One region of the Pseudoalteromonas sp. MB47 genome, then DNA from elsewhere that is predicted to be linked to it. Evidence: predicted binding sites of a transcription regulator. Region 1 holds the regulator's gene; each other region holds the start of a gene.

Region 1 (8,121 bases):
TACATTAGATGATGTGATGCACGCAGGCGACGCAACGCCAATCGTTAGCGAAACCCAAAGCATCAAAGATGCATTGATTGAAATGTCAGCCAAGGGCCTTGGTATGACCGCAGTGATTGGTGCAGATGAAAAGTTAGCCGGGTTATTCACTGATGGTGACTTACGCCGTATTTTAGAACAGCGCATCGATATCCATAGCACGGCAATTAGCCAAGTGATGACCCGTTCATGCACAACGGCTCGCCCTGACATGCTTGCGGCTGAAGCTTTAAATATTATGGAGCATAAACGTATTAATGGTTTAATTGTGGTGGATCAAAGCAACACACCAATTGGTGCCCTTAATATGCAAGACTTATTAAAAGCAGGAGTTCTCTAAGCAATGACATTCGCCGAACTATACCAGCCCCTGAGCCCTGATGTGAGTCAGCGTGCTCAAAAAATAAAACTATTAATCTGTGATATTGATGGTGTTTTTTCTGATGGTCGAATTTATTTGGGTAATAATGGCGAAGAGCTTAAAGCATTCAATACTAAAGATGGTTTTGGTATTAAAGCACTCATTAATAGTGGCTTTGAAGTGGCAGTGATTACTGGCCGCCATTCACAAATAGTTCAGCAGCGAATGACTAGCCTAACAGTTCAGCACATTTATCAGGGACAAGAAGATAAGCTGATTGCTTATCAAGAGTTAAAGGATAAACTGGGGCTGACAGATGAACAGATTGCCTATATTGGTGATGATGGTCCAGACTTACCAGTTATGGAAAAAGTTGGCTTTGCTGTCGCAGTAAACGATGCACACCCGCTTATCAAGAAGCTGGCTCATTACACCACATTATTACCGGGTGGCTTTGGAGCCGTGCGTGAATTAACTGATTTACTGATGTTAGAAAACGGCAAGCCGTTAACTAGCGATGGAACCAGCGCATGAATATAGCCCGTATTTTACTGAGTATTGTTTTTGTCTGTTGCATGGTGTGGTTATGGTACCCGTACTTTAACCAGTCAACTGATACAATAACTAGTGAAGACGAGATCATCGCAACACCTGATTACACTGCCGTTGCTCTAAAGCAAACAGCTTATGACGAGCAAGGTAAAATTAGTCATAAAGTGGCAGCTGCAAAAATGGAGTTGTATCAACAATTAGGGTTTACCTTTTTTGAACAACCTATTTTTACTATTTATAGCGATCAGCAAGTTTGGCAAGTAAGAGCCAAAGAAGCTACTTTATACGAAAATGATCAGCTGATTTTTGAAGGGGATGTAGTTGCTAAAAACTTAACCCATAACGGTATGATCGAAGACATAAAAGCAGAAAATATTAATGTCGACATTGATAAAATGACGATGTTTTCAAAGCAACCTGTAACACTAACAGGACCGAATTTAAAAATTACCGGTAAAGGCTTAAAAGCCGATTTAAAAGCCGAAATTGTTGAGTTAACTAACCATACACGAACCATATACTATGACCAATAAACTGAAGAAATTACTCCTGATCCCAAGCTTATTGATTGCCTTTTCGGGCGCAGCTGCCGAGCAAACAGGCGCTCAAATTAGCATTAGCTCAGATCGCCAAGTCGGTAAACTAAAAGATGGCGTTGGCATATTCGAAGGTAACGTAGAGATCGTGCATGGTGATCGTCGCATTACAGCAGAGCGACTTGAGGCACATGGCGGTGACACCGAAGGTACAGTCGAATTAATTATCGCTACAGGCAAACCAGCTTACTTCGAAGAAAAGCAAGCTGATGGTACCGTGATGAGCGCCAGCGCCGAAGAAGTTCGTTATGATGTTGCGAAACGCTTCTTAACACTCAATGGCGAAGCTGAAGTCACTCAAGCGGGTCAAAAAGTAACGGCAAAAAGCATTACCTATGATATGGCTCAACAGCTGATCAGCGCAGAAAAAGACGAAAACTCAACAGATCGTGTACACACTATTTTAGTGCCTGTAGAAAATAAAAAAGACGATAAAGGCCAACCATGAGCACATTAAAAGCAGAGCTTTTAGCTAAAAGCTACAAAGGCCGCCAAGTGGTTAAAAATGTCGGTCTTGAAGTTGAAGCGGGCAGTATTGTTGGCTTGTTAGGGCCAAATGGTGCAGGTAAAACCACCACCTTCTATATGATTGTAGGCCTCGTACCAAGCGACAAAGGAAAAATAAGCATCGATGATAACGATATCACGCTTTTGCCAATGCACAGCCGTGCGCGCTTAGGTATTGGTTATCTACCACAAGAGTCGTCTATTTTTCGAAAATTAACAGTTTACCAAAACTTGATGGCCATATTAGAGACCCGCAAAGATCTTAACAAAACAACGCGCGAAGAGACTCTTAACAACTTATTAGATGAATTTAGCATTCAACATATTCGCGATAGCCAAGGTATGGCACTGTCAGGTGGTGAACGACGCCGCGTTGAAATTGCACGTGCATTAGCCGCTAATCCTAAATTTATCCTTTTAGATGAGCCTTTTGCTGGTGTTGATCCTATTTCGGTGTTAGATATAAAGAAAATTATTGAGCACCTAAAAAATCGTGGTATTGGTGTACTTATTACTGACCATAATGTTCGAGAAACCCTTGATGTTTGTGAAAAAGCCTACATTGTTTCTCATGGGGAGCTAATTGCATCAGGCACACCTGAGCACGTATTAGCTGACCAAACTGTACGTGATGTTTATCTAGGCGAGCAATTCAGGCTGTAACCATTACGCCACCGACTAGAGCATCTGCTAGACTTATACAATGACAATAAATCGATAACAGTGTCCTCACCGTTACCGATAACTTAAAAAGGATTGTTAGGGATACATGAGGCAATCATTACAGCTGCGCATGGGCCAGCAACTTACAATGACTCCACAACTGCAACAAGCCATTCGCTTGTTGCAGCTCAGTACATTGGATCTCCAGCAAGAAATTCAAGAAGCGCTTGATAGTAATCCTCTGCTTGAAGTGGAAGAAGCGGATTACAACGAAGAAAGCATCGGTAAGAATGAGCAAAAAGCGGAGTCTGACGATGTACAAGTCAGCGCGTCTGCCGACGAAGCACCTAGCGAATTCGAGCAAGAAAGCAGTGATGCTCTGAGTAAGGATACGGTTAGCGATGACTTAGCTATGGATGTTACGTGGGATGAGTACATGAGTGCCGCCCCATCAACATCGTCTGGGCCAATGCCTGAAGACGAGTCTATTTACCAAGGTGCTTCAACAGAAACACTGCAAGAATATTTAATGTGGCAACTACAGCTCACACCATTTAGTCCTACCGATGAAGCGATTGCCGTTGCCATCGTTGAAGCTATCGATGACTCAGGTATTTTAACGGTTAGCTGCGAAGATATTGTCGAAAGCTTTAATCAAAATAATGATGAAGAAGAAATCGAACTCGATGAAGTTGAAGCTGTCTTAAAAAGAATACAGTTATTCGATCCAGTTGGTATCGGCGCGCGAAGTTTACAAGAGTGCCTGTGTATACAACTTCGTCAATTCGATGCCAATACGCCATATTTAGCTGAAACTAAAATGGTTTTATCTGAGCATATCGAATTATTAGCAAGTCGCGACTATCGCACTTTAATGAAAAAGACTAAGCTTAAAGAAAACGAGCTTAAAGAAGTGATGACGCTCATTCACAGCTTAAATCCTAAGCCTGCGGATAGCATAGTACGCGAAGAATCTGAGTACGTCATACCCGATGTATCAGTGAAAAAAGTGAAAGGCCGCTGGGTAGTCGAGTTAAACCCAGATTGTATGCCAAAAATTAGAGTGAATAGCCAATATGCAGCGATGTCTCGCTCTGTTAAATCAAGTAGCGACAGCCAATTTATTCGTTCTCACTTACAAGAAGCAAAGTGGTTTATTAAGAGCTTAGAAAGCCGTAACGATACTTTACTAAAAGTGACCAACTGTATCGTGCAACAACAGCAAGCTTTCTTTGAACATGGCCCAGAGGCAATGAAGCCAATGGTGCTAAACGATGTCGCTGAAATGGTCGAAATGCATGAATCGACGATTTCTCGGGTTACAACACAAAAATATATGCATACCCCAAGGGGAATTTTTGAGTTGAAATATTTCTTCTCAAGCCATGTCAGCACCGAAAATGGTGGTGAGTGTTCTTCTACAGCAATTCGCGCTTTAATCAAGAAGTTAGTTGCTGCAGAAAACTCGGTTAAACCATTGAGTGATAGCAAAATTGCAGATATATTGGCTGAGCAAGGAATTAAAGTAGCTAGACGTACAATTGCAAAATATCGTGAGTCTCTAGCAATACCTCCGTCTAATCAGCGTAAAAGTCTGATTTAGACGTTTTACATAGAAGGAAAATGCTTATGCAACTAAATTTAACTGGTCGTCACGTAGAAGTCACTGATTCATTAAGAGACTATGTAAACACTAAGTTCGCAAAACTAGAAAGGCATTTTGATCATATTAATAATGTTCATGTCATTTTAGATGTAGAAAAATTAAGCCAAAAAGCAGAAGCAACTTTACATGTAAACGGAGGCGAGTTGTTCGCTTCTACAGAACATCAAGATATGTACGCAGCAATTGACTCATTGATCGATAAACTTGATCGCCAAGTCATTAAGCATAAAGAGAAATTAGCTCGACATTAAATTATGAAACTTAGTTCACTTACTAATCAGGACTGCAGCAAAGCTGCGGTCCTTTTTAATAGCAAAAAAAGAATTCTTGAGTATATTAGCGAGTTAGCTCACCAGCAGTTTCCTCATTTATCTCAACAAGATATCCTAGATGCTTTTCTGAACAGGGAAAAGTTAGGTAGTACAGGTATCGGCCGAGGAATAGCTATTCCCCACGGTCGAATGAGTGGTGCTGATGAACCTCATGCATTTATTATTGTCAGTGAATCTCCCATCAATTTTGATGCGATAGACAATCGTCCCGTTGATATTTTTGTCGCACTCATCGTACCAGATGGCGATTGCCAGTTGCACTTGAAGACCTTGTCAACAATTGCTGATAGACTTAAAGATAAAGATTTTTGTAAACAGTTGCGAAGTGCTACAAGCGATCAGCAACTATTTCAAGTAATTGCATCAGAGGCATAAATGGAATTAATAATTATCAGCGGTCGCTCAGGCTCGGGCAAATCGGTCGCTTTACGAGTTCTTGAAGACTTAGGCTACTATTGTGTTGATAATATTCCTGTCAACCTACTGCCTTCGCTCGTGCGAAGTGTTTCTGATAATTATGACAAAATTGCCGTCAGTATCGACGTACGTAACTTACCGAAAGAGCAGCAAGAGTTTAATGATATTCTTGAGTACCTGCCAGGTTTTGCAAACCCAACACTATTCTACCTAGATAGTGATGATCAAACCCTAATTAAGCGCTTTTCTGAAACTCGCCGTTTGCATCCATTATCGATTGATTCTTTACCGCTTGATCTTGCCATTAAACAAGAAAAAATCCTGCTTGATGTGCTGATCACCCGCGCTGACTTTATGATTGATACCACTGATTTGAGTGTTCATCAGTTAGCAGAATCAATTCGTGAAAAGATTTTAGGTAAGAAAGATAAAAAACTGATTATTACGTTTATGTCGTTTGGTTTTAAGCATGGTATTCCAAAAGAAGCTGACTACGTTTTTGATGCACGCTTTTTACCGAACCCACACTGGGAGCCTGATTTGAAGCCACTAACCGGTCTCGATCAGCCTGTCAGGGATTATTTAGCTAGCCACAGCATAGTGCAAAAGTTCACTTGGCAGATTCAAACCTTTGTACAGACTTGGTTGCCACATCTAGAGCGCAATAACCGCAGTTACCTAACCATTGCAATTGGTTGTACAGGAGGCCAACACCGTTCTGTTTACTTAGCGCAAACAATTGGTGAAAGCTTTTCTAAAACTCATGCTAATGTAAAAATTCGCCACCGCGAACAAGATATCTAACTAGGCACCAACAATGCACGCTGAAGATACCTTTTTAATTCAAAACAAACTTGGCTTACATGCTCGCGCTGCGACTGTTTTAGCGCAACTAGCACTGCAATTTGATGCCAAAATTACACTTTTTCAAGATGAGAAAGAAGCTGAAGGCGACAGCGTGTTAGCGTTAATGCTCCTTGAAAGTAGTCAAGGAAAAGAGGTTCGTGTTGTATGCGAAGGTCCTGACGCTGACGCTGCATTAACGGCAATCGGCGAATTAATTGCGCAACGCTTTCACGAGCAAGAATAGCATTTGCTAAGACTTCAAGGTTTACGGTAAACTTACTTCGGATATTTAAAATTCCCTTTAAATATCCTACTTTTATATCGCTCGCTTTTCTAAATTACAAAACTCTTAATAAATTTATCGCAGTGCGACGATATCTCTGCAAATACACTACAAAGCAACTATGCTGTATTTGCATAGCCTATTTAAACTTTTTTCAGTTGTAAGGACGCCAATGCCAGAAGCCTTTGAACAAGATTACCCACTACAACAACTCAAACAAGTGACCAAGTCACTCAATAGTGGTCAATTTGTTCAAGTGCGCGGCATGTTAGCCAAAACGGCACCTTGTGATACAGCCCTTTTACTTGAGTCTTCTCCCCATAAAATTCGTCGTATGCTTTGGCAGCTGGTTGACCCAGATGTCCGTGGTGATGTTCTAGAGGAACTCTCTGAAGATGTACGTCTTGGCATTATTGCCCAGATGGAGCCTGAGCACATTGCTGCTGCTACAGAAGATATGGACGACGATGACTTAGGTGAGGTTTTACGTAGTCTTCCTGATACCGTATATCAAGACGTTGTTAGCGCGATGGACTCGCAAGATAGAGAAAGGGCAACTCAAGCGCTTTCTTATCAAGAGCGCTCAGCCGGAGCCCTGATGAACAGCGATACGGTAACCATTCGTCCAGATGTTACCCTAGATGTAGTTTTACGCTATTTACGCTTACGAGGTGAGTTACCAGAGGGTACCGATGATTTATATGTAGTTGATAAACATAACTGCTTTTTAGGGGCGCTTTCGTTAACCACGCTACTGACAAGTCCTTCTGATAAAGTTGTTCGTGATTTAATGGATGAAGACTGTGAGTCAATCCTAATCTCTATGGATGAAAGTGATGTAGCGCAACTGTTCGAGCGTCACAACTGGATTTCAGCCCCTGTTGTAGATGATAACGCTCACTTGCTTGGTCGTATTACCATCGATGATATCGTTGACGTAATCCGTGAAGATGCTGAACACAGCATGCTAAGCCTTGCTGGTCTTGACGACGAAGAAGATACCTTTGCGCCAGTACTCAAAAGCTCGCAGCGTCGCTCTATTTGGCTTGGGGTTAACTTATTAACCGCATTGCTAGCAGCAATTGTGGCAAGCTTTTTCGAAAACACCTTAGCAATCTTACCTATTTTAGCGGTACTCAATGGTATCGTTCCTTCAATGGGTGGCGTTGCAGGTAGCCAAACCTTAACCCTGGTTATTCGTGGTATAGCGGTTGGCCATATCAACCAAACCAACCAACGCTTCTTATTACTCAAAGAGCTGGCGATTGGCGCACTGAATGGTATTATTTGGTCGATATTAATTGCTGGAGTGGTTGCCCTATGGCAATGGGACTTTAAGCTCGGCGCAGTGCTGGCCTTTGCAATGTTTATGAACCTTGTTGCCGCAGGTATTGCAGGTGCAAGCATTCCATTAATTCTTAAGAAAATGAAAATTGACCCTGCCCTCGCCGGCAGTGTGGTACTGACAACAGTGACGGACATTGTCGGTATCTTTGCCTTTTTAGGCACCGCAACCTGGCTATTAATCTGATACCAATTCACAATAATACTTAATTAAGCGAATTGGTATAACTAAAAACGGCCCTTTAAGAGCCGTATTTATATCTTTTACTTTGCACGCTGCTTATTTTTACCTACTCTAGGTTTAGTATTGGCCTTTTTAAACTGGCTAAAACCGGTATGACGAGTCAGTGCTGCACGGCCTTTACCGCCCTTACCTTTAGCAGTTTTCTCGTTTCGACCTTCTTCAGGTACCAAACAATTCGGCCCTTTACCAATTAAATTCGCTTTGCCCATTTTTCTTAGTGCTTCACGGATCATCGGCCAACCAGCAGGATCGTGGTATCGTAAAATCGCTT
Region 2 (8,121 bases), on a different contig from region 1:
TATTACAGGTGTAATGGTATCGATTGGGGTTGGTTTTTTATCAACAACTACCGAGCTAAAGTCATTATTTTCAATCAATTTATTAACACGTGTACTCATAGCTTGAGCCGCATTAATTTGCGAAAGCAGTGAGTTATCTTCACCTTCTACAAGTGCAAGCTCATCGCTTTGCTCTTTAGTTACAGCTTCATTACGAACATCTGGATTTATTTTAGGCTGCTGATCTGTAGATGTGGGAGTAGTTGCAGCTTTAGCATCAGTCGCTGTATTCTCATCGCCTGGTTTTGCATCTGATTTAGGTTCTTCAGAAGTACTGATAGCTTTAGGTTCATCAACTGAGTCAGCATCTGCATCACTTTTTGCTTGCGCGTTTGCCGCTTCACTTGCTTCTGTCAGTGAAGTTAAAAAACTTAAGCCCGATGCTTTGTTGTTAGACTCTGAGTCTTTGCCTGAAAAACCAGTACCTTGCTCAGTTTTAACCTGCAAATTGATATCACTGATCGCCATAATTCACCTAAACCTAGTCATCTAAAGTAATGAGGCAATTTGCCGCCGCAAGTGCCAAAATTAATGCTACTGGTTAGGTAAATGCAATTAACATGCCTAAAAAAGAAGTATTTTAAAGAAGTGCATTTTTAAGTTGACGCTGATAAAACTGATTTGCAGCAAATTCATCCAGCATTTTTTGTTCTGCTTTTGCCACTTGCATCGCTTGTTTTTCAGCTTGCTTTTCGATTAACTTCGCTACTGCTTTTGCTTTTACTTGTTGCTTTAACCACAGTGCTTTTCGCTGTGTCACAACTTGTTTTGCGGTATTCACTGTACTTGCTTGCTGGCGTATCGCTTCTTCAATTTTTGCAATAAAAGCATGATATTGGCTGAAGCCAGCACTAGACAAACCAGAGCGTCCTTTCAAATGTAACTGCTGAGAATACTCTAAACGAAAGTTATTAAGCCCTTGCAGTTTTTGTTGATTACTTTGTAAGTGCTGCTGTGCTTTTAAATAATCCATGCGTAAAGACTCTTCTTTATCGCTCTCAAGCTTTAACAATAAATCAAGTTTACTTTTAGCCATTAACCTTGCCCTAATAACTGCGCGAGACCTTGCAGACCTTCATCATAACTGATCACATCTTTCATACCTTGTTGAAGGAATTGATTGACTCGCGGCATCATATTAATTGCTTGGTCGAGCATAGGATCGGTGCCTTTTTGGTACGCCCCTAAGGTGATCATATCTTTGTTTTGTTGATACATTGAATACACTTGCTTGAGCACACGCGCTTGTTGCATATGCGCTTCAGATACAACCTGCGGCATTACACGAGAAATCGACTTTTCAATATCAATAGCCGGATAGTGACCACTGTCGGCTAAATCTCGAGATAAAACAATGTGGCCATCTAAAATAGCACGGGCAGAGTCAGCAATTGGATCTTGCATATCATCGCCCTCACTAAGTACAGTAAAAAACGCTGTAATGGCACCTTGCCCTTCACCACCATTACCGGCACGCTCCACCAGCGCAGGTAATTTAGCAAATACTGAAGGCGGATAACCTTTCGTAGCCGGAGGCTCACCAACCGCTAAGGCAATTTCACGTTGTGCCATGGCATAACGGGTAACAGAGTCAAGTAATAACAACACGTTAAGACCTTGATCGCGAAAGTATTCCGCAATGGTCACTGCACTTTCACAGCCTTTTAAACGCATTAATGGTGACGCATCCGCAGGGGCTGCAACCACCACTGAGCGCTTACGCCCTTCGACTCCTAAAATTTCTTCAATAAACTCTTTTACCTCACGACCACGTTCACCCACAAGGCCAACCACGATTACATCTGCTTCAGAACCACGAGTCATCATACCTAGTAGCACTGATTTACCAACACCAGAGCCTGCAAACAGACCCATGCGCTGGCCTTGACCCACGGTAATAACGGAGTTGATGGCTCGTACACCTACATCCATAGGTTGACTGATTGGTCGTCTTGCCAGCGGGTTAATTGCGTTTTGCGCAAACTTTAAGTGATGCTCAGCATTAATTGCACCTAAGCCATCAAGTGGCCGACCAAGGCCATCCACTACGCGGCCAAGTAAACTCATGCCTACAGGCAATCCTGTTTCGTTTACTTTTGGGATAACTCGCGCACCTGGTAGTACGCCAGAGATGTGATCATTTGGCATTAAGTACAGTGTTTGGTCATTAAAGCCAACAACTTCAGCATCAACAAAGCCGTTAATGGTTTCAATTTTACATTGACTACCAACAGGTGCTCTAAGCCCTTTTGCTTCTAGCGTTAAACCAACAACACGCGTCAGAATACCGGCAACAGCCGGTTTTGGAGCCTTGATATGTTTTTCATAGCGCTGTAAGCGTTCGCTAAGAGTCATTGATTGAGCACTCATGATGAGCCTAAAAAGTGTTAGATACCACTGCTATGCAAAAAGTTTTCCAACGTTTCTTTGACGCGAGTTTTTATCGTCATATCGAGGGATGATTGCGGGGTTTTAATTTCGCAGCCACCGCGCTCTAAAGTCGGCTCTGCCACTAACTGCCAATGGTTATCTGCGATAGTTTGTTCGCCATAACTTTCGGTAATTAAAGCAATATCATCAGGATGTAAGTGAATACGTACTTTCACTTGCTCTTCACCTAACGCATCAATGGCTTGCTTCAAAGCATGTAAAATGACTTCTGGTGAGGTTTTGATTTCTTGGTAAACTAAGACTTCAGTTAACATAACAGCTAATTGCACTAACTGCTTTTCGGCACTTTCATCGACTTTAGATAATGGTTGAGAAAGACTATCAAGTAAGCTTCTTAAGTTGGTCAGCTGCTCTTCTAAAATAGGCTTAATTTCTTCTTGGCCTTGCTCCTTACCAAGCTCAACACCTTCTTTAAAACCAGCTTCTTTCCCCTCATGCGCGCCTTTTTCAAAACCATCTATATAGCCTTGTTCATGACCTTGCTTTAGCCCTTCTTCATAGGCATCTTGACGGATTTTTTCAAGTTCAGCCATGGTCAATGACGGAATTTCAGGCTCTTCTGGCTGCTCTTCGGCCTGCTGCTTTTGCTGCTCTTTACGATATAAGTCAGCTAAAGGCGTGCCATACGCCGTTGAGCGTCCAGCGAGTTTTGTTGTATCTTGCGTAACCTCAGGAATTGGCCAGTTTTCCAATAGTTCATCGGCTGCTTCACTGGCATGTACTGGGCGTCCTGTATGAAATGAAGACTTACTCATGGCTTACAGGAACTCCTCACCACCACCGCCACCAAGCATAATTTCGCCTGAGTCAGCTAAACGTCGTGCCGTAGAAAGAATTTCTTTCTGTGCCGCTTCTACTTCGCTAATACGAACAGGGCCCATTGCCTCAAGATCATCAGCGAGTAATTCAGCGGCACGTTTTGACATATTGCCCAAAATCTTCTCTTTTAATGCTTCGTCAGTACCTTTAATTGCTTTCATTAATACATCTTGCTGTACTTCACGAAGAATTGCTTGAATACCACGGTCTTCAACATCCATTAAGTTCTCAAAGACAAACATAAGGTCTTGGATTTGCTGTGACATCTCTTCATCGTGTTCACGGATTGAATCCATTAACTGACCTTCAACATTGGTATCTAGGTAGTTCATGATATCAGCGGCTGCTTTCAAGCCACCCATTTTCGCAGCTTGCGCACCAGCTTGACCTGCGAACTGTTTCTCCATGATTTCATTCAACTCTTGCAATGCTGCTGGTTGAACTTCTTCAAGGTTTGCAATACGCATGGTTAAATCTAAACGCACTTTTTCTGGGAATTGCGACAAGATTTCCGCTGATTGTTCTGGCTCTAAATAAGATAAAACAATGGTTTGAATTTGCGGGTGCTCGTTGCGAATGATATTCGCCACTTGCTTTGAGTCCATCCACTTCAATGAATCAAGACCTTTCGCCCCTGAGCCCATAACAATTTGGTCAATAAGGCTGGCTGCCTTGTCTTCACCAAGCGCTGCTGTAAGGGCTTTTTTGATAAAGTCTTCAGACTGGAAGCCAATGGTACTGAAGCTTTGAATTTGCTCAATAAACAAATTATGGACTGCGCTAATTTTCGCTTGCGATAAATCATCTAGCGCAGCCATTGCCATACCCACTTTTTGCACTTGCTTTGGCTCTAAGTGCTTAAGGATTTGCGCAGCATCTTCTTCTGATAAGCTCAGCAATAAGATTGCCGCCTTATCAACACCGTCTAATTTATCAACATCAAACGCCGGTGGTAATTGTTTTTGTTCTTGATCAGTCATCTTCTGTTAACCACGCTTTCACTACTTGAGAAGACAGTTCTGGTTCATTTGCAACCAATGCACGAACTGCTTTGAGTAAATCTTCATCGCCATGTAAGTCTGGCAGCTGTAGTGTACCATCACTTGAGAATCCTACAGCAGCAGAGTCAAAGTCTTTATTTAGCATATCTAGCGTGCTATCACCAATATCTACACCTGCACTTAATGCATCTTCATCATATTCTTCTAGTGTATCGTCTGGGTAAATTAGACGTTTCAGCATAGGTCTTACAACAAAGACAATAAGTACGATGATAACCAGTGCACCTAATGCTAAGCGTAGCATCTTCATGAACCAATCTTGCTCCCAAAGTGGAACTTCAATCGCTTCACCTGTATCTTGTCTTACAAATGGCACTGTGACGACTTCAAGTGCATCACCGCGTTGCATATCAAACCCAACACCACCTTGTAGTAAGCGACGAATATTTGACAATGCTTCGACAGAGCGAGGAACCATAGTTGTCTCACCGTTTTCACCTACTTGTGGTACATAATCAACGGCAACTGACACACTGATGCGGCGGATAACACCGGTTTGCTGGCGCTTATGCGAAATTGTGGTATCAAGTTCGTAGTTACGTGTTGCTTCTTTATGCGAACGACTTGGGTTCGTTGCTGAACCCGCACTACCTTGGCCAGCGACCTCAGGAATATTAGAGTTAACTGGCGGCTGATTCGTTAGCGCACCTGGAATGCCCACCGCAAGACCACCAATGTTGTTTTCTTCGAAAGTGGTTTCACTGCGCACAGCGGGTAAGTCTGGGTTATAACGTTTTTGTGTTTCTTCGACTGCACTAAAATCCATATTTAAGTCGACTTGCGCTGTGTAGTTACCTAAACCTACAACTGGAATAAGGATGCTATCGATTTTATTTAAGTATTCTTCTTCACGCTTACGCTCAATTTCATACTCTTTACGAGAGCGAGCAGCAAGTGAGTTTTGTGAACCTGAATTCAGTAAACGACCATTTTGATCGGTAACAGTAACACGCTCTGGCGATAAACCTTGGACTGCTGAGGCAACAATATCAACTACTGAGTCAACTTCTTCACCATCAAGCGTACGGCCGCGTTTTAAGGTTAGTACTACCGTCGCTGAAGGTTGTTTTTCACGACGAGCAAATACGTTTTCTTTTGGAATAGCTAAAAGTACTTTGGCGCGAGTAACATTTTTTAGCTCTTCGATGGTACGTGCAAGCTGTTGCTCACGACCATGCTTTAAACGTTCACGTTCAAGGCGTTGGCTTACACCAAACCCCATGTCTTGCATGATGATGTCAGTACCTGAGCTTGGCGCTTGCTCTAGGCCTTCACGAGCCATCAATAATTTGATGTTTTGGTATTCACCTTCTTCAACAGAGATGACGTTACCATCAAGTTCGTAATCAATCTTTTGAGCGTCTAAAAAGTCCAGCGTTTGAATAAGCTCTTCCGTTGGCATTTTGCCAAGCGGACGCATATCTGGCTGACGAGCCCAAATAATAATAAAAATTGCGATAGCCAAACAGATTGCTAAAGCAATCACTAAAGTAGCCTGGCGTAAAACGTCTACACCATTTAAGGCACTTAGGTAGCCTGACTTTTGCTCTTGTTGATCGTCAGTATCGGTTGCATCGATACCGCCGCCTGCTAAGGCTAGATCAGTTGATTGATTAGATTGCGCCACAATAATTCTCCACTACCTAGTTACACAGGCATGTTCATGATTTCTTTATAAGCTTCAACAAGTTTATTGCGAACCTGTACCGTCGCTTCAAAGGCAACTGATGACTTTTGCGAAGCAATCATTACGTCCGCAAGTGAAACACTGCGATCGCCCATTTCAAGCGCGGTTACTTTTTGTTTTGCTTCTTGTTGTAAGCCATTCACTGTATCAAGTGCATTGGTAAGTAAATCACCAAACTGTGCCGATGAAGTTGGCTGAGTTTGTGTTGGTAAATTATTAATTGAGTTACTACGACCAACTTCTGAAGCCATAGATTGCATTTCTTGAAATAATGCGCTGTTTTGAACTTTCATAATACTCTCTGACAATGCAGTTTACTTATGCACTGATAAAGCACAAACCGTGCCACAAAATAAAATCAACATTTTCAACAACTTAACAGAATAAATTTACTTGTCAGAGTTTTGACAGCAAACAAGCTCACAAAAATGCGAGCTTGTTTGACTAACTTTTTGGAAGGAGTTTATGCAGGTAAGGCGATACCCAAGTCTCGCATTTGCGCCAGTTTATAACGTAACGTGCGCGGACTGATACCTAAGGTTTCTGCAACCTCTTTACGCTTACCATTACAGCGCGCTAAGGTTTCTAAAATAATACGATGCTCTTTGTCTTTCAGCTCGTCTTTATAATTACCCTGCTCACTCACTTGCGGTACGGTATCTAGATTAACTTCAACAGGCTGTTCTTGATATACCGGAGCGTTGTGTGGTGGCGTAGCGACTGGCTTGATATCCGCCGTAAGCAACTCTTCAATAAAGACATCATCTTGATGAATACTATTCCCATCGCATAATATCAATGCCCGTTGAATAACGTTATCAAGTTCTCGTACGTTACCTGGCCAAGCATGCGATAGCAGCTTTTGTTTCGCACCCTCACTTAGTTGAGCTATAGGCTCTTTACTTTTCAGGCAATGACGCTCAATTAGATGCTCAGCCAACACAACAATGTCACCAGGACGCTCGGCTAATGGTTTCCACATTAGCGGGAATACATTTAAGCGATAATATAAATCTTCCCTAAATAGATTTTCGCTCACCGCTTCTTTCAAATCTCGGTTACTTGTAGCAAGTACGCGAACATCAAGCTCTATGGTTTTACGACCGCCTAAGCGCTCTACTTCGCGCTCTTGAAGTACACGCAGTAATTTTGCTTGTAAGCCTAAATCCATCTCAGTGATTTCATCAAGTAAGATGGTGCCACCTTGAGCTTGTTCAAACTTACCCGGACATGCTTGAATAGCGCCGGTAAACGCCCCTTTTTCGTAACCGAATAAGGTTGCTTCAAGCATGTTTTCAGGAATAGCAGCGCAGTTAATAGCCACAAAGGGGGCATCGCTACGATTTGATTTATCATGGATAAAACGAGCCAACACTTCTTTACCTGAGCCACTTGGGCCGAGTACCATGACACTGGCATCTGAGCGGGCAACTTTGCTCGCGAGCTCTAATAGCTTAATACTCGATGGATCGGCAACGATTGGGCCATCGGTTTCTTTTTCCTTTTCAGGCAAATAACGACTCACCATATTAAGGAGCACTTCTGGAGCAAACGGCTTTGCCATGTAATCAATCGCACCTAAACGCATTGCTTCTACAGCATCATCAATGGTGGCATAGGCTGTCATCATTAATACCGGCAGCTCAGGATAATTAAGTTTAATGCTACGTAATAGGTCAAGGCCACTCATGGCGCCCATTTGCACATCACTAACAACCAATGAATAGCTATTTTGCTTAAGCAAGATCATCGCTTGTTCAGCGCTATCTGCAGCAACGCAATCAATACCCGACATTTCAAGGGTATCGATCAGTGCTTCTCGTAAGCCTGCGTCGTCTTCAACGACTAAAATAGAGTTAGTATTCATTTTGCCTCCGCTGAGATTGGTTCTGCACTAATTGGCAAGATCAAACTAAAACATGCTCCCCCATGAGCATTATTAGTCACTTCAACCCGTCCTTGGTGCGCATTGGCGACTGAACTTACAACTGCAAGTCCAAGCCCCGTGCCTTGGCTTTTGGTAGTGTAAAAAGGTTCGAATAATTTGTTGGCATGACGTAAATC
Region 3 (8,121 bases), on a different contig from region 1:
ATTTGAACCCTAGAGGGGCTACAAACCCCTGCCGGTTTTCAAGACCGGTGCATTCGACCACTCTGCCATCTCTCCACATCGTGATGCGAGAATAATACTTAGCTGAATCGGCTGTGTAAATAGGAAAAAGTTTGTTTGCTTGTTTTTTGAGCGTAAAGAGGGTGTTTTTTGTAAAAAGGTTTAATTATTTGCTGTTTTTAACTTAAAAGAAGGGGGTTGGGGCAGTAAACGGAGGAGCTAAAGAAGGATCTTCGTTAGTGGTTGGGTGTTTACTGCACCGATAAAGTAACCATGGTTGGGGATTACTTGTGTTGTACTGCGCCGCCAAGAGCTAACTTTTTGCCGTAGCGATTTAGTTTTGCCAACATTTTTGCTTTGCGGTTTGTTGGTTTTACGGCAACATGAGTTGCAGCGTTTTGGTTTAATGTATTAATTGGGTTCATTACTTTGCTCCGGGTTGTGTTTGGTTGAAAACGTGAGTATTTTGCAATCAAACTGAACAAAAATAAAACGATAAAAATTGAGTCTGTCGGATAACTTTTTCTAATCCGAAAGTCTTTTATTAACATGGGGTTAAGTTTTTAAATACACATTGCGCTGCATGCTTATGCAATTGTGTTTGCGTTGAAGTATAAGTAAATAAAGGTTTTTAGCTTTTGGTGTTTTTATTTATGCGTTTTTAGAGTGAGAAAGTGACTAATTATTCAGATTAATATAATTTGAACGAGCGTGGTGTTTTTGCCATGTAAGAAAAGAAGTAACCGTTGATGTTGATAATAATAAAGCCAAGTGACAAAAAAAATCATAAAAACAGTGTTGATTGGCTACTAAAAGAATGTAAAAAAAGACAGATTGAGCCTGAATTGTATTTAACCACAGGCAAGTTTGAGAATGATTGCGCTGATATTACGCATTTGGCTAAAAACCAGAGTCAAGTTGTGGTGATTGGTGGTGATGGGACGCTGCATTTAGCTGTTAATGCATTAATGTCGAGTCGCTGTTCTATCGCGTTAATTCCAGCAGGCACAGGAAATGATTTTGCGCGTGGCTTTACGTGTAAAAAACAGGCTTGGTATGAGGCTGTTTTTAATAGCCGTACAGAATTAATCGATGTTGGACAAATCAATCAGCGCTATTTTATTAATGTGGCGGGAATAGGGTTTGACGCTGAAGTCGTGACGCAACTAAATAAAGCCGGAAGTTTCAGCTCGTTTGGCTACACTTGGCAGGGCATCAAACAGCTATTTTCATTTCGGGCACGCTCACTTAAGGGGGAGTTTAATGGTAAAGCACTCAACTACAGTAATTTAGCGACGATTTTTGCTAATCATCATTACTTTGGTGGTGGCTTAAAAATTGCCCCTCGGGCAAAGTTAAATGATGGTCAGCTTGATTGCTACTGCATGCCAGCTGGCGGTTTATTGAAAAACCTGATCAGCTTTTTGTATTTACTGCTCGTAAAGCATCATAGTTTGCACGCGCTGGAATATACCCAGTTAACGACTGCCGAGATCACCACGAAAGGACTGGCTATAGAAGCCGATGGTGAGCTCGTTGGTTTTACTCCGGCTAAAGTTAAGATTCACAAACAAGCACTTCGTTTTCATGTGCCATAAAAAAGCGCCGGCAAAATTTGCCAGCGCTTGGTGTTAGAGGCGACATAGTCACTTCTAACTGGGGACGGAGCTTTTTTGCTGCAGATTACGTGCAGCAAAAAATGCTTTAATTTGTCGAGTTGGAGTCAGCACGATAGCATTACCGAATAACACTAGGCTAAAACCCATAAAGGTATTTGCTTGCCATTCAAATCCTTCAAATAAAGTACTTAAGACCACTGCAACCAGTGGGAATAATACGATTACATAGCTTGCTCGCTCAGGGCCGATATTTTTAAGTAGCGCGAAGTAACAAGCAAATGCGATTACGGTACCAAATACTGCTAAATAGAAGAGCGATACCCAATAGCTGGTTGGGGCATTCAATGTCAGCTCAACGTTGCTTACTAAAACATAAGCTGCTAGCCCTAAAGCGCTGTATAACATACCCCAGGCATTGCCTTGAAGTACGCCAATATTACGCTGAGAGTTTCGAACACTGACCATATTCCCCAATGAAGCCACAAAGGTCCCAGACAGCGCAAGTAGTAACCCGACCAACGCACCATTACTCAAGTCGAATTGCTGAATTTGTGGCCAAAACAAGCTGGCAATACCCATTACACCGAGTAAAGCACCAAAGTAAATTCGTTTCGCAATTGGTTTTGCGAAGAACAAGCGGGTGTTAATAATGTTCATTAATAGCAACATCGAAAAGGCAATTGAGGCCATTGCTGAGGTGAGATAGTTCTGCGCCCAATACAGCACTAAATAATTTAAACCAAAGTTAAATAAAGCCAATAATGCAAAAAATCCGTGATCGCGCAGTGAATATTGCATAGGGAGTTTTTTTACCAGCACAAAGGCCCACATTAAAATGGCTGCAATGGCAAAGCGATAAAATAAAGAGACCTCAACAGCAACATCACCCAGTTGAAACTCAATAGCTAGCCAAGTCGATCCCCAGATCAGTACTGTAGCAAGGTAAAGAGCGGCGCTTTTCATAGTTAGTACCCAAAAATTGAAAGTATGTTCATTTTAATCCTCTTCTGTATACTTAACATATACAGAAAACTAGAAATGCAACCTATACAGTTTGGTGGGCTATGTCACAAGTTATCAGTCGTAGTAACAGTGAGTTCTTATATCAACAAGTTATTCAGCTAGTTAGAGATCTTTGCTTGCAAGGTTCGTTATTACCGGGTGAAAAGTTACCTTCGCTCAGAAAAATGGCAGACAAGCTCAACATCAGTATTCCTACTGTAAAGCAAGCGTATCAATTACTTGAAGGGCAAGGGCTGATCGAAGCCAGAGAAAAGTCAGGGTACTTTTTAAAGTCATCACAGTTAAATCAGTCTCGACCAAAGCGAGTTAGGCTCAGTCGAGAGCCTACCACAGTCAATAAGCAAGGCTTGATTGAGCAAGTCTACAGCGCTATCCACAAAGCTAATGTGGTGCCATTTGGTATCGCCAACCCTGTGGCTGCTGCACCGACAGATAAAGCACTGGCACGAACAATGCGCCGAGTCATGACATTAGCTGGCGCATCGGCAATTAATTACGGGCCGATGGATGGCTTTGCACCACTTAAAAAACAGCTAATTCATCGCTATCTGGACTTTGGTATTGGGGTTGATAGCGATGAATTAGTTATCACCAATGGTGCTCAAGAGGCACTGGCGATTGCCCTTAAGTGTGTGGCTAAACCCGGTGATGTTATTGCTATCGAGTCGCCTTGTTATTTTGGCATTATCGAGTTAATTGAAAGCTTAGGTTTAAAGGCTCTGGAAATACCGCTGTGCCCCGATGAAGGAATATGGCTAGATGACTTGGCTCAAGCACTCGATGAACATGATATAAAAGCCTGTGTGTTTTCAACCTCATTAAATAACCCAGTTGGCAGTTTTATGCCTGATGCCAAGCGTGAGCAATTAGTGGCACTTTTAGAGCAGCGTGACGTGGTGCTTATTGAGGATGATGTTTATGGCGACTTACATTTTACAGCTAAGCGCGCCACGCCTGCACAAGCTTATTCAAAAAAGGGCTTAGTGATCACCTGCGCGTCGTTTTCAAAAACAGCCGCACCTAGTTACCGCATTGGTTGGATCATTGCCGGTAAGTTTGCAGAACAAGCAAGGCGACACAAACGCGCGCTTAGTTGCTCTGCGCCACTTATAAACCAGTGGACCTTGTATGAGTTTATAGCTAGCGGTGAGTACGACCGTAACATTCGTTTGCTTAGACAGCGCTTAAGTACCAATAAAGAACGTATGATTTGGTGCCTGCAGCAATATATGCCAAGTTGTGCGCGTATAAGTAACCCGCAAGGGGGCTGTGTTATCTGGGTTGACCTTGGTAGCCAATATGATGCGGTAAAGTTATTTCATCTGGCACTAGAGGCGGGGATCAGTATTGCTCCGGGGTTGATATTCTCAGCGGGTAAAAAGTACCGTAGCTGTTTTCGTTTAAGTTATGGCTTGCCTTGGTCTGAGAGTTTAGAGCAGGCGATTAAAGCGTTATCGCAGCTGACTGTGCTGGCCAAAAAATAAAAAAGCGCAGAGCAAGCTCTGCGCGAAAGGACCAAGTGTTTTGGTTCAGGGATGTTAATTAGTCAATTACTCAGCATTCTGTTTGAAAGTAAATAGTTGATACTCTTTTAGCTCTGGTACTAGCACCACTAACTCTTGCTCTTTATGAGCGATATCAGCAAAGCTGCCGCATAATGCATCTGCACGCTCTTCAAGTTGAGCTGCCTGTGTTTCTACGCGTGCTTCGATTTGTGCGCCCATGTTTTCCATACGTTGTTCAAATTCATCCATGTCGCCACCTGAACCTAAAAGCTCAGAGCCTAGCGCCACTAAAATACTGCCCATCGATTGCATCATGGCTGACTCGACAGCCGATTCGATTTGCTCATCGAATTGGTCTTCAAAGTTTTGGCCAAATTTTTCGAAATTTTGCTGACCCATGGTGAACGCACCTTGCTGATAGAAAGCGTTTTGCACTTCTACACTGATATCGTCCATTAATTCTGAAATGTCGCTTAGGCCATCAATATTGAAAGCATTTGATACTTCTTCGATGGCCACACCTGCTATTTTTACGCCATCAAGTGCGATATTTGCTACTTCAGGAAGTTGGCTGCGTAAGCTGTCTGAGTAATCTGCAATTGCTTGCTGTTGTGAAGCATCAAGCGACACGCTTTGACCATCGATATATAAAGTGTGTTGATCGATGATTTTCATAGTGCGATTATCGGCTGTGTATACTTCTAACTCGCTTGGTGTAATGCGTACATCATTTATAAATTCAACATCACACTGCTCACCGCTGAATGAAATATTTGTATCATTATCGTTATGAGCCATTGCGCCGGTAGCGATAAATAAAGAACTTACTAACAATAACTTTTTCATTTTTTTCTTTCCTGTTTGAAATGACACAAATACATAATCAAATTGAATGCCATAATTTATAAGTTCAATTAATTCAATGGTTTGATGTGTTTTTATGATTTTTTGAAAATTGCGGTCAATAATTTTTTAACCACTTTTTAGTCAAATTAACTAAAAAACACACATGCATAAATGACTCTTATCGAAACGATAAAAAACTCTCACTTTTCAGAAATCAAATTTAGCGCTATTTATTCACAATATTGACATATGACCTATTTAGCATGGGTGTATGGCTTTATTTTGGTGGTTTTTTAGATACTAAATTACTACTGAGCTTTTTAATCTTTGCCAATTCATCGAGCAAATTTTAATCTCAAGAATTGGTCTCAAACACTTTATGGAGTGGGTTGTGGGTAAGACATTTAGTTATGACGCGCTAGATGACGATTTTGTTGAAGACGAGTACGAAATGGTCGGGCGTAATCAACACGACAAGAAAAAGCAACGCGTTAAGAAGAAGTTGGAAGACTATCTTGAACAAAAACGCTTGCGTAGAAACTTAGGCGATGACGACTTTGACGAGTACTTGAACGACTAAGCATAAATTTAGATAAAGAGGCAATTTGCCTCTTTATTGCTTTTAGACTTTGTTATTTGCCCAGTGCAGCTGCTATGTCTGATTCGAGCTGTTCAGGCTTTGTGAGTGGCGCATATCGCTTAATTGCTTTGCCATCTTTACCAATTAAAAATTTGGTGAAGTTCCATTTTATTTTGCGGGTGATAAACCCCGGTAACTCTGATTTTAGGTATCTAAAAACAGGGTGAGCATGTTCGCCATTCACATCGACTTTGCTCATCATTAAAAAGCTAACGCCGTAGTTAATGAGGCAGCCTTCTTTAATTTCCTTCGCGTCCCCAGGCTCTTGTTTACCAAATTGGTTACAAGGAAAACCAATTATTACTAAGCCTTGCTCATGATACTTTTCATGCAGTGCTTGTAAGCCTTCATATTGTGGAGTGAAGCCACATTTACTTGCAGTGTTTACAACAAGTACGACCTTGTTTTCAAAATCAGAAAAGTCAACGGTTTGGCCTTGTAGGCTGGTAGCTGAGAGTTGGTGAAATTCGCTCATAGTGATAACTTTTTATTATTGTTGCATTGATTCTAACTTGCTTGGCATTTTTCTAAAAGGGTAAATTTTAATCAGCGGCTTTTCTTACTTGGGGATAAGCATCGCAGCTAACTTAAAATTATAAATAATCCCATTCCTGCCAGTGTTGTGTAGTATATGTTATGTGTTTTATAGGCCACGATAACAGACACAACAGCAGCACTTAGGTAAGGATTTTGCCAATCTAGATTTATCCCTTCGTCATTAATAAACACAATGGGCACCCAAATTGCGGTGAGTACGGCAGGGGCGCTAAAACTTAAAAATTGCTGCATTTTCGGGCCAACTTTAAATGGTAATGCGCGGTGTAAAAATAAGTAACGTGTGAAGAAGGTGATACACGCCATTAATAAAATGGTGATCATCATTGTGTATGCTCCTCTTTTGCTTGCCAGCGACTAATTAGGTAACCCACTGTCATAGCGATAAGAGCCGCGGTGACAAGCCAAAGTTGAAAGCCCTGACTTTTTAATAGCGTTGCAACAATGCCTGCGGTGATCACAGTAGCCAGTGTTGCAAAGTTCTTTACACCCGGAATAACTAAAGCAATAAACGTGGCAGCGATGGCAAAATCAAGACCTAGGTGTGTTAAATCGGGAAGGAGGCTTCCTGCGACAATACCTAGCAAGGTCCAGATATTCCATGCAATATAAAAACTAAAACCGGCACTGAGTGCATAAATAAGGCGTACTTTCGTTCGGTACGCTTTGCGATGGTGCGAAAAAGCAAATAATTCATCGGTTAGTACAAAACTCACTGGCAGTCGCCAACGAAAGGGTTGATCTATGACTTTGTGGCGAATAGCTAAACCATATAAAAAGTGCCGTGAGCTAATAATGAGTGTGGTAAATAAAATAGTTAAAAGCGGCGTATTGCCTGCCATTAATTCAATCGCAACGAGCTGTGCTGAACCTGCAAATACCAACAACGACATAGCTTGTGTTTCTAGGGCACTGAAGCCATTTTGAACAGCTAACGAGCCACATAAAATTCCCCAAGGTAGCACCGCAAGGCATAAGGGGAGCATGTCGAAAAAACCTTTTAGCAAGGCTCTTATTGTTGATTTATGCATCTTATCGCTCATGTTTGTTGTTATGGCTCAGATCAAAACAGCTGAAATAGAGGTGTGTCAAAATAACTGAAGTTTGCAATAATGTATAGCCGAGCCTGTTGCTGAAATCATTAGCATCTTTTAAAGGGAAAGTTACAATGTCAAAAGTTAAAGTATGGGATGGCTTTATAAGAAGCTTCCATTGGTTATTAGTTGCCGCCATCGCAACCCTCTATTTTAGTGCTGAAGAAGGTATGTTGGAGCTGCATTTTACTGCAGGCTACTTCACTCTAGCGCTTATTATTACACGTCTTGTTTGGGGTATTATTGGTAGTAAAACGGCAAAGCTCTCTGCACTTATTCACTCTCCTGTTGCTGCAATTAAGTCATTTACAAGCAATGAACATAAAGCGGGTCATGGCGCGGCGGGTAGTTATATGGTGATAGCCTTTTTTGCGCTACTCATCGTACAGTTAACCTCTGGCTTAATGACCAGTGACGATATTTTAACGGATGGCCCGCTGGTGGCGCATGTATCCTCAGATACCGTAGAGTTTGCGGGTTGGCTCCATCATTTAAACTTTGATATTTTGTTGTATGCCATTGTGTTGCATGTATTAGCGATTGTGATTTACCGCATTAAGGGTAAGAACTTAGTGAAGCCTATGCTAACGGGCAATAGTGAGCAAGTTGCGGTTACTGAGCCTGTTACTAAATCACCGTTGATAGCTTTTGTTATTTTTGCAGTGTGCTTAGTGGTGCTATTTACGACTTGGGGTGCAGAGCCGCTCAGCTATTTGCTTGGCTAGGTAATCTAATACCAATCCGCAATAATACTTAATCATTTTGAGGGATAAAACCTGTCGCTACCTGCGTTAAAAATTTCTGATTTAGAACAAACTAAA
Region 4 (8,121 bases), on a different contig from region 1:
CATAGGCGCATAGTAAGGGTCATCCTGAACCACATGATGATTTTGCGTTGTCATACAACCACCCAGCATCAATGCTGCTGATGTGACTAAGATAATATTACGCATGCTGCCTCCTACCCATTAAAGTTGCTGATTGATGTAACTAAGCATTTCATCAACAGCTGAAATCACTTTTGAATTCATTTCATAAATTCGTTGCGTTTCAATCAAGTTAACAAGCTCTTCCGTTACATTCACGTTAGAGGTTTCAAGGGAACCTTGAACCACAGTGCCTAAACCATCGATACCAGGATTACCTTGCACAGGTGCGCCACTCACAGCGGTTTCTGTGTATAAGTTTTGCCCCATAGGCTCAAGACCCGATGGATTAATAAAATCACTAATGGTGAGCTGACCGATGACCACGTTCTCTGCTTGACCTGAAATACGCACTGATACTTCACCGTCTTGTGAAACAGTAATTGATTGTGCATCGTCTGGTACGTTCATTTCTGGCTGTAATGGAAAACCCGCGCCGGAAGTTACAATGCGACCATCTTCGTCAGTCGTGAATTGACCATTACGTGAATAGGCAATATTGCCATCTGGTAATTGCACTTCAAAAAAACCTGGGCCTGAGATCATCCAGTCCAATGAATTTTCAGTGGTAAGCATATTACCTTGTGAAAAGTTCTTTTGGTTAGCAACCACTTTGGCACCGGCACCAAGCATTAAGCCTGACGGCATTTCAGTGTCTTGCGACGAGCGGCCACCTGGCTGGTTAATGTTTTGATATAGTAAATCTTCAAATACGGCGCGGCTTTTTTTGTAGCCTACCGTGCTGGCATTCGCGAGATTATTTGAGATCACCGAAATATCGGTTTGCTGGGCGTCAAGCCCGGTTTTACTGATCCATAATGCAGGATTCATAACTCTACCCTCTCAGTCATCTTAAACAATGCGTAACAGCTGATCTTGACGCTCATCGAGCTCTTCGGCTGTTTTCATCAATTTAACTTGTAATTCAAATTGGCGTTGATTGCTGATCATATCGACCATTTCATGCACTGGGTTTACGTTCGACATTTCAAGCGTTCCCGACAATACTTTTACGTTTGGTGAAATGTCACAAAAACCACAAAGGTCATTGACCAACATGTCTTCTTTTGGTCGAAATAAACCGTCATTGCCTTTTTCAAGCTGAGTGTTATCAGCCTCAATCACTTTTAAGCGATCAACCACTTCCAAAAAGTTAGCAGGCGCACCTTGCGGGCGAACCTGAATAGCGCCATCTTCACTAAACTCAACTTTTTCAATAGGCAATGGCAAAATGATTGGACCACCTTCGCCAATTACTTGACGGCCATGGCTCGTGATCAATGCGCCATCTGGAGTAATGTTTAATGTACCAGTTTTGGTGTACGCCTCATTGCCGGATGCATCTTGTACGCTCAACCAACCACGGTCGCTCATCGCGATATCAAGCTCACGGCCAGTTTCAACAAAACCACCCGATTCCATATTAGATCCTGGGCGTTCTTGCATTGCAAACACCCTAGATGGCAGACCTTCACCGAAGGCTTGCATAGAGCGAGCTTGTGCAAAATCAGCTTTAAAGCCAGTGGTGTTAGCATTAGCAAGATTGTTGGCCTTGAGCTCAAGACCTCGCAAACTTTGCTTAGCACCCGACATGGCAATGTAGACCATTTTGTCCATAACATTGACTCACTAAAAATACGATAATTAGGAAATGCAATAAAAGTGCCAAAGTAAAATTGACGCTAAAATAGAAGAGAAAAATGAATAGTAAGAATGAAAAAAGGCTGCCAATAGAGGAAGCAGCCTTCGTGTCGGATTAAGCTTAGAACCGTTAAGATTAACGGATCTGTAGGATGTTTTGTTGTAGTGTTGAGTTAACCTCAAGCGCACGTGAATTTGCTTGGAAGTTACGCTGAGCACTAATTAAGTCAACAAGTTCATTGGTTAAGTTAACGTTTGATTGCTCAAGCGCTGATGAGTTAATTGAACCTAGAGTACCTGAACCTGGTTCACCCGCAATCGGCTCACCTGACGTTAAACTCTTCTTCCAAGATGTATCACCAACTTGTTGCAAGCCCTGTGAATTAGAGAAGCGCACCATAGCAACTTGACCTAGGAACGACGTATCTCCATTACTGTATGACGCAACAATTTTACCGTCAGAACCGATATCAATTCCTGATAGACGACCTACAGTCGCACCATCTTGCTCTAATGCTTTTACTTCAAAGTTACTTGCGTATTGAGTTGGAACTTTATTTGCTGTTGCCGCTTCATCACGCCAGTTAATAGTCACATCATCAGGGAAACTTGCACCATTCGAAAGTAAATCAGAAAGGCCTGTCGCAGCACCTAAACCACTCGGTAACGTTAATGGATTAAATGTTGTATCAGTATTCGCTGTACCATCTGTACTTTGTGGTAAGCCACTGGCATCAAACTGAAAAGTTGATAATGGTGTATAAGGTGTTGTGGTTTGCTCAACACCTGTTGCATCAAATGGCTTTTCATCTAATGTAGCGTATACTTCCCACTCATTTTCATTACCAGTCACTGTAGAATCAGTTTTCACAAAGAAGAACTGTAGAATATGCGGTTCACCTAATGAGTCATACACCGTTGTTGATGTAGAGCTGTTATAAGTTGCACTTGTTTCTGGATCGAATGGTGTCACAGTTGGCGCAGAGGCACGTGAATCAAGGTTAAATGACGAATAGACATTCGTGGTTGCACGTGGTGAACCTGATGCATCTGGAATTTGTAGCGCAGAAGATGTACTTAAGCTTACAGAGGTTGTGTCACCGGTTGCTTCATCAACAGGGAAACCTTGTAAGTAATTACCGCTCGCATCCACAATAAAGTTATCTTTATTAAGTTTGAACGCACCAGCACGCGTGTAAGTAAAATCTTGTGCACCTAAGTCATTCGCCATTGCGAAATAACCTTCACCAGTAATTGCTAAATCAAGTGAGTTATTTGTGAAAGAGAGTGAACCTTGGTGGAATTGTTGTGCCACCATTGTTGTCCTTACACCGTCACCATTTTTTGTTTTACCAGAACTAAATACTGATGATGCGTATACATCAGCGAACTCTGCACGAGACTCTTTAAAGCCCGTAGTGTTAACGTTAGCAATATTATTTGCTGTTACGTCTAAATCTTTTTGTGCGGCTGCTAAGCCTGTTAATGCAATATTGAAGCTCATAACTCACCTCTAACCTATCTCTTAGCCTAAGCTAACCCAAACCTTTTATACTTATGCGATTTCAGCTATATCAGTTAGCCTAACCGCACCCTCTTTTGTATTTACGATAATGCCGCTTGCGCCATTAATATTGACACTTTCAATATTCTTAAAGGTCGCCATAGGCATACTGCTGTAGTCTCCATTTACAAAGCCTTCAGCACTGATGTCATACTCGCCTTCAGGGAGCACATTGCCATCGTTATCTTTACCATCCCACTCAAAACGCAGTGCGCCCGCAGACTGAGAACCTAGTTCAATGGTTCGTACTAATTGACCTGAAGAATCTGTTATTCTTAGCGTTAAAGATTCAACGGCTGTCTCAGCAACCACCGACCCTTTAGCAAGGTTTTCACCGTCAAAGTCAATGGTGTCAGACTCTAATAACGCTTGCTTACCAACCAAAGTGGAAGCCTGTAACGCAGAATTTGATGTCATTGATGCAGTCAGTGAGTCAAACTTCTCGTTTAAGTTTGAAATACCTTCAGCCATAGTAAAGTTCGTCATCTGCGCGATCATTTGATCGTTATCAGCAGGGTTACTCGGATCCTGGAACGACAACTGCTGTGTTAACAACGAAAAGAAATCTTCCTGAGAAAGTGTGTTGTTGTCTTCCTCAGTTGTTTGCGTATTGCTTTGATTCCAACGCAAGCTATCCATATAGGATGATGATGCAGAGCTGATGTCGTTACTCATAACTTATCCTCGATTACCGTTGTCCTAACAACAGTGTTTTACTTAACATTTGCTTAGCTGCATCAGCAACTTGCACATTTGTTTGGTAAGAGCGAGAGGCAGAAATCATATTTGCCATTTCTTCTACAACATTAACGTTAGGTTTGTAGATATAACCATTTTCATCCGCACTTGGGTGATTCGGGTTATATTCAATTTGTAGCGGCTTATCGCTCTCTACAATACCTAAAACTTTAACGCCTACAGAAGAGCCCTGAGGGTTGCTTTGCGATGCTGACGCTTTGGTCAACTCTGCAGCAAAAACAGGATGGCGCGCTCGGTATGTCTGGTCTTGGCTAGAGCTAATCGTGTTTGCATTCGAAATATTACTTGCTGTGGTATTTAAGCGCACATTTTGTGCACTCATACCCGTGCCTGAAATATCAAAAACATTATATAAACTCATGATTAAGCTCCTTGACTACCGAGGGCTTTTTTAAGGCCTTTAATTTTACTACTCATAAATTGCAGGCTTGCCTGATACTCTAATGAGTTCTGTACATACAAGTTTCGTTCCACTTGTATATCTACAGAGTTACCATCGCCTGTATCTGATTGATTTGGCGTACGAAACATTTCTGCACCGCCAACAAAACGACTGCCTCCGGCAATATGTTTAGCATCGGTTCTTACCATGCTATTGCCGCCTTGTTGGTTGCTTTTTGCCGCTTTTAATGCCGAGGCAAAATCAATGTCTTTCGCTTTATAGCCCGGCGTATCAGCATTAGCGATATTGGTCGCTAATAACTCAGCGCGTTGTGAACGGATCAACATTGCATGGGGGTGAACACCAAATGCTTTATCAAAACTGATAGCCATAACCATCTCCAAAAAATTGACTCTAGAGTGATTAATGCAAAAGCTAAGCCAATAATGAAGGGGATATTTTATTTGCGTAAGATATTGAATAATAGATAAATTTAGCAACCTAAGAACTAGGTTGCTAAGAAAGGTTTACTTTTTCTGGTAGATGATGCCTGGATTACAACGAACCATCTCAAAGCTATCACTTAAGCCCGCCATTGATTCTGACGCACCTAAAAAGAGGTAACCTTTAGGGTTTAGGGCTTGAGCAAATTGCGAGATAATTTTAGCTTTTACCTCTGGTGAGAAGTAAATGAGCACGTTACGGCAAAATATAATGTCAAACTTGCCCATTAAAGCGTATGAATCCAGTAAGTTAAGGTGTCTAAAGCTGACCATTTTACGTATAGGGTCAATGACTTGAGCCATTCCATTGCCGCTGTCTTTAAAGAACTTTTGACGGCGTTCCATCGACAAACCACGCGCAAGCGCTAGCGAGTCATACTCAGCGTTTTTGCACATATCAAGCATGGTATTAGAGATATCAGTGCCGATTATTTGCGCCCCCATCTTTAATACACCTGGGTTTTTTGACTGAAACTCGGCAACCGACATGGCAATTGAATACGGCTCTTGTCCTGATGAACTTGCCGCTGACCATATTTTTAATGGTCTACGCACATCTTTAAGCTCAGGAAATAATTTCGTTTTCAATAACTCAAACGGATACTGGTCACGAAACCAAAGCGTTTCATTGGTTGTCATTGCATCAACCACAGCGGCACGAAGCTGCCTCTCATGAGGACTCAGTGTTTTACTTACCAACTGCGATAAAGACTCGACATTAAAACGCGCCATAAGTGGAGCGAGACGGCTTTTAACTAAATAAAGTTTATTATCGCCAAGCACAATGCCGCATTGTTGCTCTAAAAAAGAGCGAAATTGATCGTATTCGCTTTGTTGTAAATGCTTATTTTCCAAAGTAATACCACCTATAAACTATTAATCACAATGAACCCATTTTTTTACAGCAGTCGCTAGTTCATCTGGGTTAAATTTAGCAATAAAATCGTCAGCTCCCACTTTCTCAATCATTGCTTGGTTGAATACACCACTTAAAGAAGTATGTAAGATCACATGCAAAGGTGATAATTTTGGATCGGCCTTTATCTCGGCGGTTAAGGTATAGCCATCCATTTCTGGCATTTCAACATCTGAAATTAATAAGCCAACTCGCTCAGTAATATCGTTCTGGCAATCAAGTTGAGCTATTTCTCTTAGTCTTAGTAAGGCCTCTTTGCCATTTTTAGCAAGCTCAGTTTGTACACCAAGTGGCTCAAGCGCTCGTTTTACTTGATTTCTCGCGACAGCAGAGTCATCAGCAATAAAGACGATTCTTTCACCTAAATCTTTCTGGAACTCACCTTCACCAACAACATCTGCGCTAACTTCAGTGTTCACTGGGCAGATTTCATTTAGGATCTTTTCAACATCCAAAATCTCAACCAGTTCGTTTTCTATTTCTGTGACTGCTGTTAGGTAAGAATAACGTCCAGCTCCCGAAGGTGGTGGCATTATTTTTTCCCAGTTCATATTTACGATACGTTCTACACCACCAACCAAAAACCCTTGTACTGAACGGTTGTATTCGGCAATGATGATAAAGCTGTCTTTTATGTTTTCAATTGCAGGACCACCGACAGCCATTGATAAGTCAATAACAGAAATAGTTTGTCCACGAATATGCGCAACACCGCGAATATAGGCATTTGATTTTGGCATGTTCGTAAGTGGCGGGCATTGCAAAACCTCTCTTACTTTAAACACGTTAATACCAAAGCGCTGACGCCCTCTGAGTTTGAATAATAGTAATTCAAGGCGGTTTTGCCCAACCAACTGAGTTCGCTGGTTAACTGAGTCTAAAATGCCTGCCATTTCAATCTCCTAAAGATAAACAATCAGAGCTGGAACAATAATTGCCTTCTTTGTGTTAAAGCTACATAAGGTTACGAAGCGTCTGTTTTTTGACGCAAAATATTTATACCTTGTTTTCAACAATAAGCATAGTCGAAACAATATGAGTTTGTTAAAAAAAAGCCGAAGATACAGTGTTTTTTATTTTCTTTCTAGCCTGTTGTTTGCAACACAACTACAAGCAGAAGTCTATAACAACGAGCAACTTCAACAGATCGCTGTTGATTTTGTGAGTGAACACATGCCTGACTTGAACACAACACCACAGATAAGCGCTTTGCCTCTGGATAGTCGCATTCCTGATAGGTTATGTGAGTCGCCATTAAACAAAGAGTTACCAACAGAGCCTCCTTTTAATCGGCAGGTCACGGTACAACTTAAGTGCCAAGACATAAATAGTTGGACCCAATACGTTCACGTTAGAATTATAGAACTTGAGCCAGTCGTTGTTGTTACAACGAGTCTTACTCGAGGTGAAGTTATTCGTGCCGAACATTTACGCCTAGAAATGAAACCTAAGCAATTTGTTAGAACGCAATACGTACAAGATGAGTCTATACTTATTGGCAGTCGCAGTAAGCGAAATTTACGCGGTGGTACACCTATTGTTATGAGCCAAGTTTGCATGGTTTGCAAAGGCGATAACGTAACTATCTATGCTTCGTTACGGGGCTTAAGGATCAAAACAACCGGAATTGCGCTAGAAGATGGCACGTTAGACGAATTAGTACGTGTAAAAAATAAAAAATCAGGTAAAGTATTAAATGCGCGTGTGGATGGAGTCGAGTCTGTACAGGTAAATATTTAATTTTAACTATTTATGCTAAAGTATCCGCTGTGCCCGCCGATATAAAGGCATAAGTTGGGTAATGTATAGGTCAAAAATTATGGTAAGCAATGTCAATAATGGTCAACAACAGCCTTCTGTGTTGACAAATACCAAGCAAAAAAAGCTTGATTTACAAAAAGATAATGCTAATGCAGCTGCTGCTAAATCAGCCGCACCTAAAGCAAGTGCAGATTCTGTCAGTTTAACACCTCAGGCAAAGCAGCTTAAATCACTGCAAGAAAAAGCAGAGCAGTCTTCTGGTTTTGATAGCAATAAAGTGGCTGAGCTGAAAAAGGCGATCAGCGAAGGTAAATACCAAATTGATGCTGAAAAGCTAGCAAAGAACATCGCTGCATTCGAGTTTGATGTCTATGGCTGATCATAATCATTTAATAGCCAGCAAACTAACACAGCAAGTTTCGTGCTTGGAGTCTATTGCTGCGTTGTTAGATGATGAATTGACAGCCATTGCTGCAAAACGTGGCGAAGGATTAAAGAGTATTGCCCAACAAAAAAT

Evidence for each region. The regulator sigma-54, encoded in region 1, starts transcription at its own class of promoters, with help from an activator protein. The targets are predictions, from matches to a motif close to GTTGGCACGNNNNTNGNNT.
Region 2: a site for sigma-54 is predicted at 6,389-6,407, ahead of fliE (flagellar hook-basal body complex protein FliE). Genes of this name have one in related genera too.
Region 3: a site for sigma-54 is predicted at 5,047-5,065, ahead of IMPJCBKJ_RS17840 (YggN family protein). Genes of this name have one in related genera too.
Region 4: a site for sigma-54 is predicted at 4,851-4,869, ahead of flgB (flagellar basal body rod protein FlgB). Genes of this name have one in related genera too.

What each region holds. Positions count from the first base shown of each region.
Region 1 is NZ_VFBD01000011.1:98,028-106,148, forward strand. Features, by position in the region: gene IMPJCBKJ_RS07265 (KpsF/GutQ family sugar-phosphate isomerase) at 1-379, shown strand, start outside; gene kdsC (3-deoxy-manno-octulosonate-8-phosphatase KdsC) at 383-934, shown strand; gene lptC (LPS export ABC transporter periplasmic protein LptC) at 931-1,485, shown strand; gene lptA (lipopolysaccharide transport periplasmic protein LptA) at 1,475-1,996, shown strand; gene lptB (LPS export ABC transporter ATP-binding protein) at 1,993-2,718, shown strand; gene IMPJCBKJ_RS07290 (RNA polymerase factor sigma-54) at 2,825-4,321, shown strand; gene hpf (ribosome hibernation promoting factor) at 4,348-4,635, shown strand; gene ptsN (PTS IIA-like nitrogen regulatory protein PtsN) at 4,639-5,091, shown strand; gene rapZ (RNase adapter RapZ) at 5,092-5,937, shown strand; gene IMPJCBKJ_RS07310 (HPr family phosphocarrier protein) at 5,951-6,223, shown strand; gene mgtE (magnesium transporter) at 6,435-7,793, shown strand; gene IMPJCBKJ_RS07320 (YgiQ family radical SAM protein) at 7,871-8,121, opposite strand, start outside.
Region 2 is NZ_VFBD01000031.1:286,069-294,189, forward strand. Features, by position in the region: gene IMPJCBKJ_RS19570 (flagellar hook-length control protein FliK) at 1-507, opposite strand, end outside; gene fliJ (flagellar export protein FliJ) at 620-1,075, opposite strand; gene fliI (flagellar protein export ATPase FliI) at 1,075-2,409, opposite strand; gene fliH (flagellar assembly protein FliH) at 2,427-3,245, opposite strand; gene fliG (flagellar motor switch protein FliG) at 3,249-4,289, opposite strand; gene fliF (flagellar basal-body MS-ring/collar protein FliF) at 4,282-5,997, opposite strand; gene fliE (flagellar hook-basal body complex protein FliE) at 6,018-6,350, opposite strand; gene IMPJCBKJ_RS19605 (sigma-54 dependent transcriptional regulator) at 6,521-7,924, opposite strand; gene IMPJCBKJ_RS19610 (ATP-binding protein) at 7,921-8,121, opposite strand, start outside.
Region 3 is NZ_VFBD01000030.1:17,816-25,936, forward strand. Features, by position in the region: tRNA gene IMPJCBKJ_RS17815 (tRNA-Ser) at 1-75, opposite strand, end outside; gene IMPJCBKJ_RS17820 (hypothetical protein) at 303-443, opposite strand; gene IMPJCBKJ_RS17825 (YegS/Rv2252/BmrU family lipid kinase) at 768-1,616, shown strand; gene IMPJCBKJ_RS17830 (EamA family transporter) at 1,671-2,600, opposite strand; gene IMPJCBKJ_RS17835 (PLP-dependent aminotransferase family protein) at 2,702-4,144, shown strand; gene IMPJCBKJ_RS17840 (YggN family protein) at 4,211-5,011, opposite strand; gene IMPJCBKJ_RS17845 (hypothetical protein) at 5,403-5,591, shown strand; gene IMPJCBKJ_RS17850 (glutathione peroxidase) at 5,644-6,126, opposite strand; gene IMPJCBKJ_RS17855 (AzlD domain-containing protein) at 6,234-6,533, opposite strand; gene IMPJCBKJ_RS17860 (AzlC family ABC transporter permease) at 6,530-7,237, opposite strand; gene IMPJCBKJ_RS17865 (cytochrome b/b6 domain-containing protein) at 7,375-8,025, shown strand.
Region 4 is NZ_VFBD01000031.1:338,315-346,435, forward strand. Features, by position in the region: gene flgH (flagellar basal body L-ring protein FlgH) at 1-105, opposite strand, end outside; gene flgG (flagellar basal-body rod protein FlgG) at 121-909, opposite strand; gene IMPJCBKJ_RS19820 (flagellar basal body rod protein FlgF) at 931-1,695, opposite strand; gene flgE (flagellar hook protein FlgE) at 1,856-3,223, opposite strand; gene IMPJCBKJ_RS19830 (flagellar hook assembly protein FlgD) at 3,275-3,958, opposite strand; gene flgC (flagellar basal body rod protein FlgC) at 3,972-4,403, opposite strand; gene flgB (flagellar basal body rod protein FlgB) at 4,406-4,816, opposite strand; gene IMPJCBKJ_RS19845 (protein-glutamate O-methyltransferase CheR) at 4,952-5,782, opposite strand; gene IMPJCBKJ_RS19850 (chemotaxis protein) at 5,804-6,736, opposite strand; gene flgA (flagellar basal body P-ring formation chaperone FlgA) at 6,879-7,583, shown strand; gene flgM (flagellar biosynthesis anti-sigma factor FlgM) at 7,663-7,983, shown strand; gene IMPJCBKJ_RS19865 (flagellar protein FlgN) at 7,976-8,121, shown strand, end outside.